DNA from 3 places in the Nocardia sp. 348MFTsu5.1 genome. Region 1 is predicted to be linked to each of the others. Evidence: riboswitches for the same ligand, from Rfam matches in the RefSeq annotation. Region 1 holds a riboswitch; each other region holds the start of a gene.
What was found. A riboswitch is a leader RNA that binds a small molecule or an ion and turns the genes downstream of it on or off. The one in region 1 is predicted to bind S-adenosylmethionine.

Region 1 (5,173 bases):
GCGATGATGGGCCGGAAGGCGACCTGCAGACGCGGTCGCGGCTTACCGGCAGCCTTCGCCGCGGCGGTGATCGAGGCGATCTGCTCCGCGGTGTTCTCGAGCGGCTCACCCCACAGCGCATAGATGTCGGCTTCGGCGCCACCGACGGCATAGGCCGCCTCAGACGAACCACCGAAGGAGATGTTGGGCCGGGGCTGTGCGACCGGGAAGATGTCGGAGACGAAGTCGTTGAACTGGTAATGGGTGCCGTTGTGAGAGAACGGTTCCCGGCTGGTCCAGGCCTTCTTGACGATCTGGATGTACTCCCTGGTCCGGTCGTACCGTTCGTCCTTCGTCAGGAAGTCGCCCTCGCGCTGCTGCTCGGCGTCGTTGCCGCCGGTGATGAAGTGCACCGTGACCCTTCCGCCCGAGATCTGGTCGAGCGTGGCGAAGGTCTTGGCGGCAAACGTCGGATACGAGACATTCGGGCGATGCGCCAGCAGGATCTGGATGCGATCGAGGTGGCTGACGATGTACGACGCGGCAGCTGCCGGTTCGGGGGCCCCGGAGCCGTAGGCGAAAAGGATCCGGTCCCAGCCGAAATCTTCGTGTGCGCGAGCAAGTTTGAGCGTGTACTCCTTGTCGAAGGAGCTGGCGGTGGTGCGTGGCCGGATCTCGGTGGCGTCGTTCGTGCCCGCGATGCCCAGGAATTCTACTGGCATGTCGTTGGTCCTGTCTTCAGATGAAAGTGGAACGAGGAGCGATTACAGGCCCCACGCCTTGGCGAGCAGTTCATGCGATCGGAGTCGGTCCTCATGACGATGGGTGACCGAGGTGATCACCAGTCCGTCTGCGGCAGTGAGCTTTTGCAGCGCTTCGAGTCGCGCGACCACGGTCTCCGGGCCACCGACGAACTGCGTCTCGACACGATCGGCGACGAGAGCGAATTGTTCGTCCGACAGTGGGGCCACCGTCGCGGGGTCCGGATAGGCGATGGCGCCGTGCCCACTGCGAATGCTGTACACCCACTGCGGAAATGACGACGCGAGTTCTTTCGCGGTCGCGTCATCGTCGGCGACCACCACGTCGGCAGACACCACCACGTGCGGTTCGGCGAGCGTGGCGGACGGAACAAAAGCCTCCCGATAGGCCTGCACCGCTTCGAGAGTGGTCGACGGGGTCACGTGATAGTTGGCCACGAAGGGCAAACCACGCGAGCCGGCCACCTGGGCGCTCTGGCCCTTGCTGGTGCCGAAGATCCACAACTCCAGACCGGCGTTCTCCCCTGGGCTGGCATGCAATTCGACGCCGGACGGCGTGCGGTACGTCCCGGCGATGAGCGCTTCGATGTCGGCGACCTGGTCGGTGAAGTCGGGGGGCTGCGCTCCGGGTTGGGTCAGCACCTCGGCCATCGCGGCCAGCCGCGACGCCTTCAGCAACACGGACAGGTCGAACGGCGCAGGCACGATCACACCGTCGATCACCTCACGCTGACGGTCCGGGGCGGTCGGTGATGGTGCCGAACCCGCCTTCTGCGCTTCGGACCGGCGTTGACCCGACCGTCCGAGCCCGAGGTCGAGCCGGCCAGGGTGAAACGCGTCGAGAATGCCCCACTCCTCCACGACCGACACCGCGGTCCGCTGACCGACCTGAACGGCCGCAGACCCCACTCGAATGGTGGAGGTCGCGGCAGCGATCTGCCCGACGACCACGGTCGGTGACGAACTCGCGACCGCCACAAAGTGGTGCTCGGCCAGCCAGTATCTGGAGTAACCCCACAACTCGGCGTGCTGGGCGAGGTCCACCGAGTTCTTCAACGCCGTCGCCGCATCCGATCCTTCGCTGATCGGCGAGAGGTCGAGTATCGACAGCGGCACTCGTGAGGACGCGGAAGTCGACGTGGTCATGTCGGGACCGCTACCCGGGCGGGCGCATTGATGGGCCGGCTCGGGATCTCCCGCCGCAGAACCGGTGCGATCTCACTCTGGAATAACTCGAGCGAATCGCGGTGTTGTGCGTCGGTGAGCCCGCTGGCGTCGGCGTGCAGGTGCATCACTTCGTGCCCGAACTTCTCGTGATAGCGCAGCACCTTGTCGATCACCTGTTGCGGACTGCCCAGCAACAACGAACTCCGTTCGATCGCGTCCTCGAGAGTCGGGAAGACAAGTGGCAGCCCGAAAGACCCGATTCGCGCGACCGTGGCGTCGAAAAGCGGACGGTAGGTGTTGATCGCGTCCTGCGAGTTCTTGGTCGCATAGAAACCGGCCGAGCCGGCGCCGACGAGGGCCGCCGCCGGATCGTGGCCATAGGCCGCCCAGCGCTCCCGGTAATAATCGATCAGCTCCGCGTAGGGCTCGATCGGGTTGGTGACGTTGGCCGAGAACAGCGGATCACCGTAAGACGCTGCGAGATCTACTGATTCGCGACTGGTCGCGCTGCCGTGCCAGATCCGGATCTGCTTCTGCAGCGGCCGGGGCAATGCCTCGGCCTCGGTCAGCGATGGGCGGTACTTCCCCTCCCACGTGACGGTGTCGTTCTCCCACAACTGCCGGAAGAGCTCGTATCCCTCACGATTCCGATCCCACTGATCGGCCTCGGTGACATGGAACAGCTTGGCCTGCGCGGCGCCGTTACCTTTGCCGATCATCAGCTGCAGGCGCCCACCCGAGAGGTTGTCCAGCGTCGAGTAGTCCTCGAACGCCCGGACCGGATCGAGCAGGCTCAAGGTCGTCACGGCAGTGAACAGAGCTATCGACGACGTGCGCGCCGCGATGTTGCTCAGCACCACCGGCGGCGACGACGAGATGAACGGCCGCTCGTGCCGCTCGCCGACACCGAAGCCGTCGAAGCCGAGTTCCTCGGCGAGGACAGCATTGTCAACCACTTCCCGCAGCCGTTCCGACGGACTGATCGTCACGCCGGTTACGGGATGGGGGGTGTGGGTGATCAGACTGATCAATAAGAATTTCACCCAAACTCCTGAACTGAGAACACAGCACACAACCTTCATCGGTCCCGGCGGTAGCACCCTCACCCGCCGAAGCGGGGGGTTGCTGCGATGTCAGCGAGCCGGGTCTCTCAATCGCTCCTGATGATGCTTCTCGACATTAAGCGCACTCCCGAAAACGGTCAAACAGCGAATTCGCCTGCAGTGCAGACTCTGTGACGGACTCCGTGGTCGACGTACACAACAAGGTTTCAATCAGGCGGAATTTTAATCGGCGCCTTGACCGTCGAGCATGCGTTCCCGCATCTCTTCGAACACCCGGCCGATCACCGAGACGTCTCGCGGGCTGAGCAGGTCGAACATCGTCTTCCGCACCTCGGCCACGTGACCGGGACTGACGGCTGCCAGCTTGTCGGTGCCGTCTTCGGTCAGCTCGGCCATCATCCCGCGCTTGTCGTCCTCACATTCCACCCGCCGCACCCATCCGGCCGTGACCAGCCGCCCGATCGCCCGGGTCGCGCCTCCGCGCGTGGTCGTCATGGCGTCGGCCAGCTCGCGCATCCGCAGACGTCCGCCGGGCGCCTCGGACAGGATCACCAGAATCTCGAAGTCCGTGAAGGACATGTCGGCGTCGCGGGTGAGCTGCTGGTCGAGCGTCCGCAGCAGCAGGCGCGTGGCGTCGAGGTAGGCGCGCCAGGCGTGATGTTCGGCGTCGCTGAGCCATCGGGTGTCGTCCACCTGACGAGCATATCCAAAGTGGTTGACAAAACAACTACCTGGGTTTAGATTCAAGTCGTTGACAAAGCAACTAGTTTGATCGGGACCCGGGAGACGCAGCGAAGCGGAACTCGACCAATTAGCAGGAAGGCAGACCATGACCACTGCAGCCGAAGAACAGCGTTCGCAGGATTTCGCACAGCAACGCGACCGCATCCGTTCCGAGCACCTCAAGCCGGCATCGACACGGCCTGCCTCCTCCGCCAGGGGCCTGCACCACACAGCTCTTGTCAGCAGCGACGTCGAGCAGACCGTGCGGTTTTATCAGGGCATCCTGGAGTTCCCCCTTACCGAGCTCATCGAGAACCGCGACTACCCCGGTTCATCGCACTTCTTCTTCGACATCGGCAACGGAAACCTGCTGGCGTTCTTCGACTTCCCCGGTCTCGACGTCGGGCCGTACCAGGAAGTCCTCGGCGGTCTCCATCATGTCGCCATCAGTGTCGAGCCCACGCGATGGGAAGCACTGCGCACCAAGCTGATCGACGCCGGCGTGGAACTCGCCGAACACAGCGAGGTGTCGCTCTACTTCCGCGACCCCGACGGCGCACGCATCGAATTGATCGCCGATCCACTCGGTGAGATGTACGGCAATCACGTCCTCTGATTCTTCAGTCCCCGAAAGGCCCTTCGCGATGACTTCAGCGACCACGTCCGCACAGTTCGACGTCCGCCGGGCCGAGGGCCGGTTCAAGACCAACGCCGGCTGGCTCGACTCCAAACACTCCTTCTCCTTCGGCCATCACTACGACCAGGCCAACACCCACCACGGTGTCCTGATGGTCAACAACGACGACATCGTCCTCCCGGGCGAGGGTTTCGACACCCACCCGCACCGGGACATGGAGATCATCACCTGGGTTCTGCAGGGCTCCCTGGTGCATCAGGACTCCATGGGCCACAACGGCGTCATCTACCCGGGCCTGGCGCAGCGGATGAGCGCCGGCACCGGGATCAGGCATTCGGAGAAGAACGACTCGTGGCGCCTCGACACCGTCTCGGGCACCGCTGCCGAAAAGCATGACGAACCGGTCCACTTCATCCAGATGTGGGTTGTCCCCGACGAGTCCGGCATCACGCCCGGCTACGAGCAACTCGAGATCGACAACGAACTGCTCTCCGGTGGGCTGGTTCCGGTTGCCACCGGGATGCCGGAGTACATCGACCATTCCGCCATCCGGATCAAGAACAAGTACGCGGCGATGCACGTCGCGCGCATGCAACCGGGACAGGTTCCGGTGACGTTGCCGGACGCTCCCATGCTCCACGTCTTCGTTCCGCGCGGCGAGGTGTTCATGGAGGGGGTCGGTGAACTCCGCGAAGGTGACGCGGTTCGCGTCAACGGTGGTGGCGGGCAGCAACTGACCGCCGGCACCGACGCCGAGGTCATCGTGTGGGAAATGCATGCAGCGATAGCGGCCTGACACCCACGGGCCATAGGCTCAGACCTGATGACAAACTTCACCTACA
Region 2 (5,173 bases), on a different contig from region 1:
GCTGACGACCGATGACAATGGCCGCCAGAGTTCGATCAACCGCGTCATCGACGTCGATGTCACCGATGGCTTGACCCGCGCCGGCCGTGTGAACTCAGGCATCGACCTGATGCTGGGTAACGCGCAGGACCGTGGTGGCAGGGTCGGGCCGATCGGTGTGGCCTACCGCACGGACGAGCAGGCACGTGAAATAGCTTCCCGCGGAACCGGTGCCAAACGGCAGATCCAACTGATCGCCGAAACAGAAGCTGTCGCACATCAATTGCGTTCCACCGGCGAGATCAGCCGGTTCGCCTCGGTGGTTGTCGTGGATCTCGGTGACACCGGAATGAGCATGTACACGCTTGATCCGCGGACCGGACGGACCTCAGGCCTGCAGCGGAGCCAGGCGATGTCGGGCACCGCCCTCGACGCGCTGCTCGTGCAGGAATACAGCAACAACGGTCGCCTACGCGGGCGTCGCAGGTCAGTGCTCAGCAGCTGCCGGACCGCCAAAGAAGAACTGTCCGTGAGTGTATCGACGTCACTGGTGATCGGTGGCTCGGCAGATCTCGGAACTCTCACCCGATCATCGTTCGAAAACCTTGCCCGGCCGATGGCGCAGGCAGCTGCCACAGCGGTTGCCGACTACGTGGCGGCGTCCCGGGCTGACGCGATCGTCCTCATCGGTGGCATCGCAAACATCCCGCTGGTGCGCGCTCTCATCTCAGAAGCGGTGGGTGCCGAGACGGTACTTCCGCACGGCCCGGAATCGGTTGCGGCCACCGGTGCGGCCAGGCTGGCCGCGGCGACCACCAAACTCGCCGGACTCACCTTCATCGGCGGACGGCGCAGCCGGGACTGGTTGTCTGCGGCGCCGCTCGCCATGTTCGGTGCGTTGCTCGCCGGTGCCCTGATGACCGTCTACGCGGTCGGATCGTCGCTCGCGGGCAATCCGTCGACACCGACGACGCAGTCGGCATCTCCGACGGTGCCGTCCGCCACCACGGCGGCGCCACCGCAGACCACGACCTCGCCGATCCGTTCGCAGGTCACCCTGACACCGACGCCGACCACCACAACCGGTGAGGTGGCGGTGCCGCCGACCAGTCGCGGAAAAGAGGATCTGGGCTGGGCGACAACGGAATTGCCGCCGGCGGCAGGTCCGTCGGATTCGCCGACGAGGACACTGAATCCGTCGCTGATCCCGTTCCCGTTGCCGAGTATCACATGGCCGCCCGGACTGGTGCCGCCGTCCATTCCACCGCCGGAATCGCTTGCGCCCGAACAACCTTCGACGACCGAACCTAATTCATCGCCGGACGCTCTGCCACCACCGCCGGCCTTCGCTCCACCGGCACCGTCTGATATTCCGGGTTCCGGTGACACGCAGTCGGATTCCGTGCCGACCTCGCCGCCCGCGACCTGAACCGGTCAGCCTCGGGCGAGGTCGAGAGTCTTCTTGAGAAGTTCTGAGACCGCATCGTATTCGGTGAGGAATCCGTCGTGGCCGTTGTCGGAATGCACCACCTGCAACCCGTCGACGCAGCCGGGCATGAATTCGGCCAACTCGATCTGCTGGCGCAGGGGATAGAGCCGGTCGGAGTCGATTCCGCCGATCACGACGGGCACGTGGCAACTCCGCAGTGCGGCCTCGACGCCACCGCGACCCCGTCCGACGTCGTGGTGGTTGAGGACCTCGGACAGCACCACATAGCTGCCCGGATCAAACCGATGTACAAGTTTGTCGGCCTGGTGCTCGAGGTAGCTCTGCACCGCGTAGCGGCCACCGTGCAGTGGATCCTCTTGTCCCTGAGGGAGATTCTCGAACCGCTGGTCGAGTTCGGGTTCATTTCGGTAATACATGTGCGCGATGCGGCGGGCGATACCGAGCCCCGATGTGGGAGTCCGGCCGGTACCGTGGTAATCGCCGTTCTGCCAGTTGGCATCTGCCTTGATGGCCGCGATTTGTGTTGTCTGCGTACCGATCTGGTCTGCCGAAGCACGAGCGCCGACGGCGAGGATCAGGCCGCTACGCACGCGCTCGGGGTAGCCGACCACCCATTCGAGGGCACGCGCGCCACCCATCGAGCCGCCGAGGACGGCTGCGACGGAATCGATCTGCAATGCATCGAGCAATGCCACCTCGGCGCGGACCTGGTCGAGCACGGTGATGTGCGGGAATCGTGAACCCCACACTTGCCCTTCGGAATCCAGTGATGCCGGGCCGGTCGAACCGCGGCACCCGCCGAGGACGTTGGCCGACACGACACACCATTCGTCGGTGTCGACTGCGGCGCCCGGGCCGATCAGCCCATCCCACCAACCGGGGGAGGGCTGATCGGGACCGGCGGGTCCTGTCGCATGGGAGTCGCCGGTCAGGGCATGCAGTGCCAGAACTACATTGTCGCGGGTGGGCGAGAGTGTGCCCCAGCGTTGGAACGCCAGGGTCACATTCTCGATCTGTCCACCGTTGTCCAGCGAAATCGGGCCGACCGGCACACTGGTCAGCTGCCCATCAGGCAGGGATTCCCAGTCCGGATGGGTTCGTGATGGCGTGTGCGGGTCGATGCTCACCTCACTTGGCCGCAGTGAAGCCCGAGTCGAGGTCGGCGATGATGTCGACGACGTTCTCGATACCCACCGCCAACCGGACCAGTCCGGGGGTCACGCCGGCAGCGAGCTGCTCTTCGGCGATCAGCTGGGAGTGGGTGGTCGATGCGGGGTGGATGACCAGCGACCGCACATCGCCGATGTTGGCGACATGGCTGTGCAGCGTGAGGGCGTCGACAAACCGCTTGCCGGCGTCCACCCCTCCGACGATCTCGAAGCCGATGATCGCGCCCTGACCACGCGGAGCCAATTCCTGGCCACGCTTGTACCAGCGTGAGGACTCGAGGCCGGCGTAGGCCACCGACTCCACCTGCGGGTGCTCGGACAGGTACTTGGCCACTGCCTGAGCATTCGACACGTGGCGCTCGATCCGCAGGCTGAGGGTTTCGAGGCCCTGCGCGATGAGGAACGCGTTGAACGGCGAAATGGCGGCACCGGTGTCGCGCAGCCACTGCACGCGGGCCTTGAGGGCGAAGGCCGGAGCGCCGAGATCGGCGAACACTGCGCCGTGGTAACTCGGGTCCGGGGTGGTGAAACCGGGGAACAGGTCCACACCGTCACGCTGGCCGCGCCAGTCGAAGGTGCCGCCGTCGACGATGACGCCGCCGATGGCAGTGCCATGTCCGCCAAGGTATTTCGTGGCCGAATGGACCACGATGTCGGCGCCGTGGGCCAACGGGTTGATCAGGTAAGGGGTGGCGACGGTGTTGTCGACGATCAGGGGCAGACCGGCCTCGTGGGCGACAGCAGAGATGCCGGGCAGGTCGAGGATTTCGTTGTTCGGGTTCGAGATGGTCTCGCCGAACAGCGCGCGGGTGTTGGGCTGGATTGCCGCGCGCCAGCTGTCGAGGTCCTCGGGGTCATCGACAAAGCTGACCTGGATGCCGAGCTTGGGCAGTGTGTAGTGGAAGAGGTTGTATGTGCCGCCGTAGAGACGGGGGCTCGACACCACGTGGCCACCGTTTTCGACGATGTTCAGGATCGAGTACGTCTCGGCGGCCTGGCCCGAGGCGACGAGCAGTGCTGCGACGCCGCCTTCGAGGGATGCGATGCGCTGTTCGACGGCGTCCTGGGTGGGGTTCATGATGCGGGTGTAGATGTTGCCCGGCTCGGCCAAGCCGAAAAGATTTGCGGCGTGCTCGGTGTCGCGGAACGTGTACGACGTGGTCTGGTAGATCGGAAGGGCGCGGGCGGAAGTCGCCGAATCCGGGCTCTGGCCAACATGGACCTGCTTGGTTTCAAAGCTCCAGTTGTCAGCTGGATTGACGTCTGTGTCAGACATGTAGGACTTCTCTTTCTTGGTCGGTAGGGCATCCAATTAGAGGGTCCGACCATCCGGACCCGCGCTTGCCGCGGCGAACCGCAACCTGGTCGTCACCCGGAGCACCCCACCGCGGATGGAGGGTTGCCGGTCAGCTAGCCGGGGCTTGTCGCTGACACTCAGGACCTGGCCAAAAGGATATAACACGCGTCGGAGCCGCTGAGAACCCTCTCGCGCACCTCAATTGCTCCCCGTTTCCGGGCCGATGGATCGCGTATCGTCCTTGCACCGAAACCCCGGGCCCTGGGGTTCCGTTTTCGGGATTCACATGTTCGGAGGATATCTGAGAACAGGTGTTGTCTTTTACGATTGCTTCTCGGGAGTAGCGACCATTCTTTCGAAGCTCTCGGCTCTTCGCGTCAGATAATCCAGGGGGTTCGGAAATGGGTTCGCATACGAAGCGGGCTCGCGCCCGGGACCGATCTGCGGCCCGGCGTCGTGCGATGGCCGCTACGGCAACTGTGGCGGTGACCCTGCCTGTTCTGGGATTCCTGGCTCAGCCGGCTGGTGCAGCGGAGGATTCGGTCGACTGCGCGAAGGGGCGCGTGTTCGTCGTGCCCGGAACCGCGGATCCCAACTCCATCCACACAGCGGGACTGGAGACTCGCTACGGAACCGAAGGCAAGGACTACCGCATCGAGATCATCGACTATCCAGGTGTCCTGTGGCCTCTCGGTGGGACGTCCTACGACCAAAGCGTTGAATTGGGTATAGAGAACCTCGAGACCGCGGTGGCGGTCTATCACGAGGCTTGTCCAGACCAGCCTGTCGTGATCGTCGGCTATTCCCAGGGCGCCCGCATCGCCGGCGATGTGTTGTCCGAGATCGGCCGCGGCGAGAGCCCTGTATCGATCGACCCGACTCAGGTGACCGGTGAGTTGTACTCAGATCCTCGTCGTACGGGGGATGCCGAAGGCCGCGGGGTCGAACTGATCCTTCCGGCCGTGATCCCCGGCATCACGATGAATGGTGCACGCGAGGGTTTCGGTGCCGCGAAAGTCACGCAGTTCTGCGTCGAAGGCGATCCGATCTGCGATCTCCAGGACCCGTTGCACTACCCGCTCCGCGCCGTCGACGGCTTGCTCGGCTACTTCGTCAAACATCTGACCTATGACGATGACATCTCCAAGGGGCCCGACGCCAGCGAGAACTCGCCGCGTGACGTACTCATCCCGTCCGATCCCGCGATCGGGGTCATCCTCGAGAGCCTCGGATTGCCGTTCCGATACATCGCAGTCGACAACCCTCTGCAGTTTCCAG
Region 3 (5,173 bases), on a different contig from region 1:
CTCCGTCGCGGCGATGATCGGTGTGCTCGCCGTCGCCGAGGATCCCAGCCGGTTCGCCGAACTGGTGTTGCTGACCCCGTCGCCGCGTTACCTCGACGATGAGTCCGATGGTTACAAGGGCGGATTCACGCGCGCCGACATCGATGAACTCGTCGAATCCCTGGAGAGCAACTATCTCGGGTGGTCGGCGGCGATGGCGCCGAACATCGTGGGCAACCCCGACCGACCAGAACTCGGCGGCGAGTTGACCGACGCCTTCTGCCGGACGGACCCAGCGAGAGCGCTCGCGTTCGCCCGCGCCACGTTCTTGTCCGACAACCGGTCCGACCTTGCGCGCGTCACGGTGCCCACCCTCGTGATCGAGTGCGCACGCGACTCCCTGGCCCCGCGCCATGTCGGCGCCTACGTACATGAACAGATCGCCGGCAGCGAACTCGTCACGCTCGACGCCGGTGGTCACTGCCCCCAGCTCAGCCACCCCGAGCCAACCACAGATGCCATCGTTGCCTTCGTCGACCGACTTCGATGAGCAAGTCGCACAGCGACATCTCATCGCAGAACGTACTCGACGAAAGTCTGGAAGACCTGTACGAGAATGCACCGTGCGGCTATTTCTCGACATGGCCGGACGGGCGCATCGCGAAGATCAACACCACCCTCACGACGTGGCTGGGGTATGACCGACAGTCCCTGCTGGGCAGACCTGTCACCGATCTGCTCACCGCCGGTGGCCGGATTCACTACGAAACCCACTTCGCGCCACTGGTACAGCTCGAGGGCGTACTGAGCGGAATCACCGTCGATCTCGTCGCGGCAGACGGTCGCCGGCTACCGGTTTTCGTCACCGCGAACGTGAAGGCCGGTGCGGACGGAACCGCCGCGCTCATCCGCATCACGGTTCAGGATGCACGTGACCGGCGCGAGTACGAGAAACAGTTGCTCGAGGCACGTCGTCACGCCGAACAGGAACGTGCGCGAGTGGAGGTGCTCGCCACGACCCTGCAGCGCTCACTGCTCCCGCCCTCGCTCCTGCCTCCGGAAGGCATGGACGCAGCGGCCTACTATCACGCGGCATCAATTTATGACGTCGGCGGCGATTTCTACGACATGTTCGCCCTGTCGGATCGCAAGTCCGGTTTCTTCCTCGGTGACGTGTGTGGAAAAGGAGCCAGTGCAGCAGCGGTGACCTCGCTGACCCGCTACACGCTGCGCGCCGCCGCCGTGTACAACGACGATCCGATTGCTGTTCTGCACAACCTGCACACCGTGCTGCACGAGAATCACCACGAGGACGACCCGCGTTTCTGCACAGTGATATTCGGTGTGCTCACCCGCCGCGACAACGGATTCGATGTCGAACTCGCGAGCGGAGGACATCCGCCGGCCCTGTTGCTCACCGCCGCCGGCGAAGCCCAATATCTGAGTACCGAGGGCGGGCAACTCGTCGGTATCCTCCACGATCCCAAGTTCGTCTCGACACACGTTCACCTGGCACCCGGTGACACGCTCTTGCTCTACACCGACGGACTGACCGAGGCGAGGATCGGACCAGGCCCGGAGAGGTACGACGACAACGGCGCACTGCTCGAGTTCGCGGCGGCGCACGCGCCGACCTCCGCCGAGCAGATCGTCAAGGATTTTAACGCGTTGCTCGACAGTTTCGGCGCCGGACTGGAAGACGACACCGCCCTCATGGCGCTGGGTGTGCCGCTCAGATAGTCACAGAGCGCGAAGGGCCGCCAGGAGAAGGTCCACGTCGGCAGAACTCGAGCCGAGGCCCAGACTTGCCCGCACAGCACCTGATCCGTGGCCCAGCCGGTCCAGGAGCGGGTGCGCGCAGAATCGCCCGTCGCGCACACCGATGCCGTATTCCGCCGACAGGTGGGCCGCGACCTCGGCGGCCTGATGACCGTCGACAACAAAGCTGACCACGCCGACGGCATCGGTGCTGTCGGCGAAGATCTTCAGCGTGTGCACGCCGGGGATCTCGGACAGTCCATCGCGCAATTGCTCTGTGAGCGTTGCCTCATGGGAAACCACAGCATCCCCGAGGGACTCGATTTCGACGCACGCGGCGGCAAGCGCTGCCGCTCCCAGGACGTTGGGCGAGCCGCCTTCATGGCGGGCCGGCGCGGGCGCCCACTTCACGTCGTCAGCGGTCACGTTGAGCACCGCACCGCCACCGGCCAGGTACGGATCTGCCGCATCCAGCCAATCCCGAAGTCCGACAAGTACTCCGGACCCGAATGGTGCGTAGGTCTTGTGCCCCGAGAATGCGAGGTAGTCGATTCCGGTGGCGGTGATGTCGACCCGGCGGTGCGGAACCAATTGCGCACCGTCGACTGCGATCCGGGCACCGTGGCGGTGCGCGATCTCCGCCAGCTCACCGATCGGCAAGATCTCACCGGTGACGTTGGACGCGCCGGTGACCGCGAGCAGGACTGCGCGGGTGTCTTTGAGCGCGGTCTCCACCCGACTGATCGTCGCGGCCAACGTATTCGCGCCACGGACGACATGAACGTCATTCCACGGCAACAGGTTTGAGTGGTGCTCCAGGTCGAGCACCACCACCTTTCCCGGCACACAACGAGCCAGCAGGTTCAGGGAGTCGGTGGTGTTCCGCGTGAAGATCAGACAGTGCTCGTTGCCGGCACCAACAAAGTCCGCAACCTGCCCTCGGGCGGTTTCGTAGGCCTTGGTGGTCACCTGGGATGCGTATCCGGCACCCCGGTGGACGCTCGAATAGGTCTGCAGCAGCTGCGAGATCCTCTCGACGACGCTGCACAATGCCGGCGCACTCGCCGCGTAGTCGAAGTTGACGTATCGAGTGGTCGAGCCGTCCCTCAGCGGTGCCTGTGTGTCCGAACCCTCAATCGCAGCAAGGGCTTTGACGGAATGATCAAGTGTTGTAGTGCTCATATCTCACACCTCTTCCGGTGTCAGGGATACCGCACGCACTGAGGAACGAACCTGCCGATACGGCAGTTCGACAACTCGGACGTGTGGGGTCCGCGCTTGCCTGCTCGGGATCGAACAGGCCAGGTCCTCACCCGGAGCACCCCGCCGCGAAGGAGGGTTGCTGACCAGCAAGCCGGGGCTATGCGCTGGCACTCATGACCGACGCTGACGCTAACAGACTTTCCCGGCTCAAGTCCAGATACGAATCAATTAACTTCCCGGTGATCGAAACCCCACTCAGTCATCGGCTTTAAGCCGACCCGTGAGTATCGTTCTGTCAACAGTTGAAGTTCAGAGCCCGAGCATGCCCTCTCCCCGGCCGCTCGTATTTCTCGGTCGGCCACTCGTCGACGTTTCGAACTCCAAGCGGCGGCTTCCTCGAAGCGCCGCACGAACAAGAGAGCAGGCCGATCCGCATGAGCGCGACACGTGTCGACACCGTGGTGGTCGGTGGCGGTGCGATGGGTTCGGCCGCAGCCTGGCAACTTGCCCGCCGTGGCGTGGAGACCGTTCTGCTGGAACGCTTTTCACCGGGCCACACAAACGGGGCATCGCACGGCGCTTCGCGGATCTTCCGTACGTCGTACGCGGACCGCACCTACGTCGAGTTGGCCCGCGAGGCCGAAAGGCTCTGGACGGAACTCGAGCACGAGTCGGGGTCTGACCTGCTCACGGTCACCGGCGGCGTCGACCAGGGCGCGGCCACTCACCTCGCCGGCATCGCCGGCACCCTCGCCGAACTGGGGCTCCCCCATCAGTGGCTCGATGCCGCCGAGGCCGCGCAGCGTTGGCCCGGAATCACCTTCGCCGGCCGCGCGTTGTACTACCCCAACAGCGGTCGACTGCATGCCGACGATGCCGTGCACGCACTGCAGCGCAGCGCGGCCGCTGGTGGAGCAGAAGTCCGACACGAATCGCGGGTGATATCCATCGACGTCAGGGACGACAATTCGGTCTTCGTCCGCACCGACGATCACGAGTATGTGGCTCGCCGGGTGGTCGTCGCGGCCGGCGCATGGGCATCAAAGCTGTTGACCGGCATCGCGCCACTGCCCGCGATCACCGTCACCCAGGAGCAGCCCGCACACTTTGTACCGCGCGATCCGGACGCCAGTTGGCCCAGCTTCGGAATCCTGCACGATCCGGATGGACCCGATGCACCCGAGTTCGGTGGCGTGTACGGATTGTCCTCAGGTGCCGAAGGTGTCAAGGTCGGCTTCCACGGAACCGGTCCAATTGTCGACCCCGATCGCCGCGATTTCACGGCCGAACCACGGCAACTCGCGGCCCTACAGGACTACGTCCGGCGCTGGGTGCCGGGCGTGGACGCCGACGCTCTGACCCCGATCAGCTGCACGTACGCCACCACACCCGACTCCAACTTTGTCATCGACCGGTCCGGTCCGGTTGTTGTCGCGGCCGGATTCTCCGGGCACGGCTTCAAGTTCGTCCCGGCCATCGGCCGCCTCCTCGCCGACCTCACCGTCGACAAGGACGCGCCCGCACTGTTTTCGTTCCGTTCCCACTCCGCAGAGAAGGTTGTTTGAACATGTCGAACTACGCCAGTCCAGTCGATACCGAAACCTACGGCGAGTACACGATCACTCGCGCGCCGGACGACACCCGCCCCGTGTACCGATTCACGGGTCGCATCAGCGATGACGGTTCCACGCCCTATCCGGCCGAATCCGGGCGCTATCACGTCTATTCCGGGTGGTTCTGCCCCTGGGCGCAGCGCGTCACGCTCGTGATCGAATTGGCGGGCCTGTCCGATCTGGTGAGTGTCAGCTACGTCGCCGGTGGTCGCGACGCCCGCGGCTGGGGCTTCCGTGAAAGTACCGGCCCCGACCCGGTCAACGGCTTCACGCTGCTGCGCGATGCCTACAACGCGACCGAACCCGGCTTCGACGGCCACGTTTCGGTTCCGACCCTGTGGGACCGCACCACCAAGCAGGTGGTGAGCAACACGTTCGACACGCTCGACGCCGATCTCGCGACGCAGTTCCGAGGTCAGGTCACCAGCGAGTTCGACCTCTACCCGGAGAACCTGCGTGCGCAGATCGACGAGCTGGAGGCGTGGTTGCGTGCCACCGTCAACAGCACCGCCAACGTCGCCACCGGCACCGGTCCGGCCGCCGAAGAAGCGGCAACCACGGTGTTCGGGGCGTACTCCGAACTCGACAGCCGATTGGCCGACAGCCGATTCCTGCTGGGC

Region 2: it holds a riboswitch for S-adenosylmethionine, as region 1 does, so the genes downstream of both, H290_RS0120530 (bifunctional o-acetylhomoserine/o-acetylserine sulfhydrylase) here and H290_RS0119935 (LLM class flavin-dependent oxidoreductase) in region 1, are expected to answer to the same signal.
Region 3: it holds a riboswitch for S-adenosylmethionine, as region 1 does, so the genes downstream of both, H290_RS0102815 (aminotransferase class V-fold PLP-dependent enzyme) here and H290_RS0119935 (LLM class flavin-dependent oxidoreductase) in region 1, are expected to answer to the same signal.

What each region holds. Positions count from the first base shown of each region.
Region 1 is NZ_KB911519.1:117,820-122,992, forward strand. Features, by position in the region: gene H290_RS0119925 (LLM class flavin-dependent oxidoreductase) at 1-701, opposite strand, end outside; gene H290_RS0119930 (LLM class flavin-dependent oxidoreductase) at 744-1,886, opposite strand; gene H290_RS0119935 (LLM class flavin-dependent oxidoreductase) at 1,883-2,950, opposite strand; SAM riboswitch class I at 2,983-3,077, opposite strand; gene H290_RS0119940 (MarR family winged helix-turn-helix transcriptional regulator) at 3,194-3,664, opposite strand; gene H290_RS0119945 (VOC family protein) at 3,801-4,310, shown strand; gene H290_RS0119950 (pirin-like bicupin family protein) at 4,339-5,127, shown strand; gene H290_RS0119955 (maleylacetate reductase) at 5,155-5,173, shown strand, end outside.
Region 2 is NZ_KB911520.1:51,574-56,746, reverse strand. Features, by position in the region: gene H290_RS0120540 (Hsp70 family protein) at 1-1,408, shown strand, start outside; gene H290_RS0120535 (homoserine O-acetyltransferase) at 1,414-2,556, opposite strand; gene H290_RS0120530 (bifunctional o-acetylhomoserine/o-acetylserine sulfhydrylase) at 2,558-3,874, opposite strand; SAM riboswitch class IV at 3,931-4,040, opposite strand; gene H290_RS30355 (PE-PPE domain-containing protein) at 4,297-5,173, shown strand, end outside.
Region 3 is NZ_KB911509.1:592,502-597,674, forward strand. Features, by position in the region: gene H290_RS0102805 (alpha/beta fold hydrolase) at 1-529, shown strand, start outside; gene H290_RS0102810 (SpoIIE family protein phosphatase) at 526-1,719, shown strand; gene H290_RS0102815 (aminotransferase class V-fold PLP-dependent enzyme) at 1,720-2,919, opposite strand; SAM riboswitch class IV at 3,007-3,119, opposite strand; gene solA (N-methyl-L-tryptophan oxidase) at 3,375-4,505, shown strand; gene H290_RS0102825 (glutathione S-transferase C-terminal domain-containing protein) at 4,508-5,173, shown strand, end outside.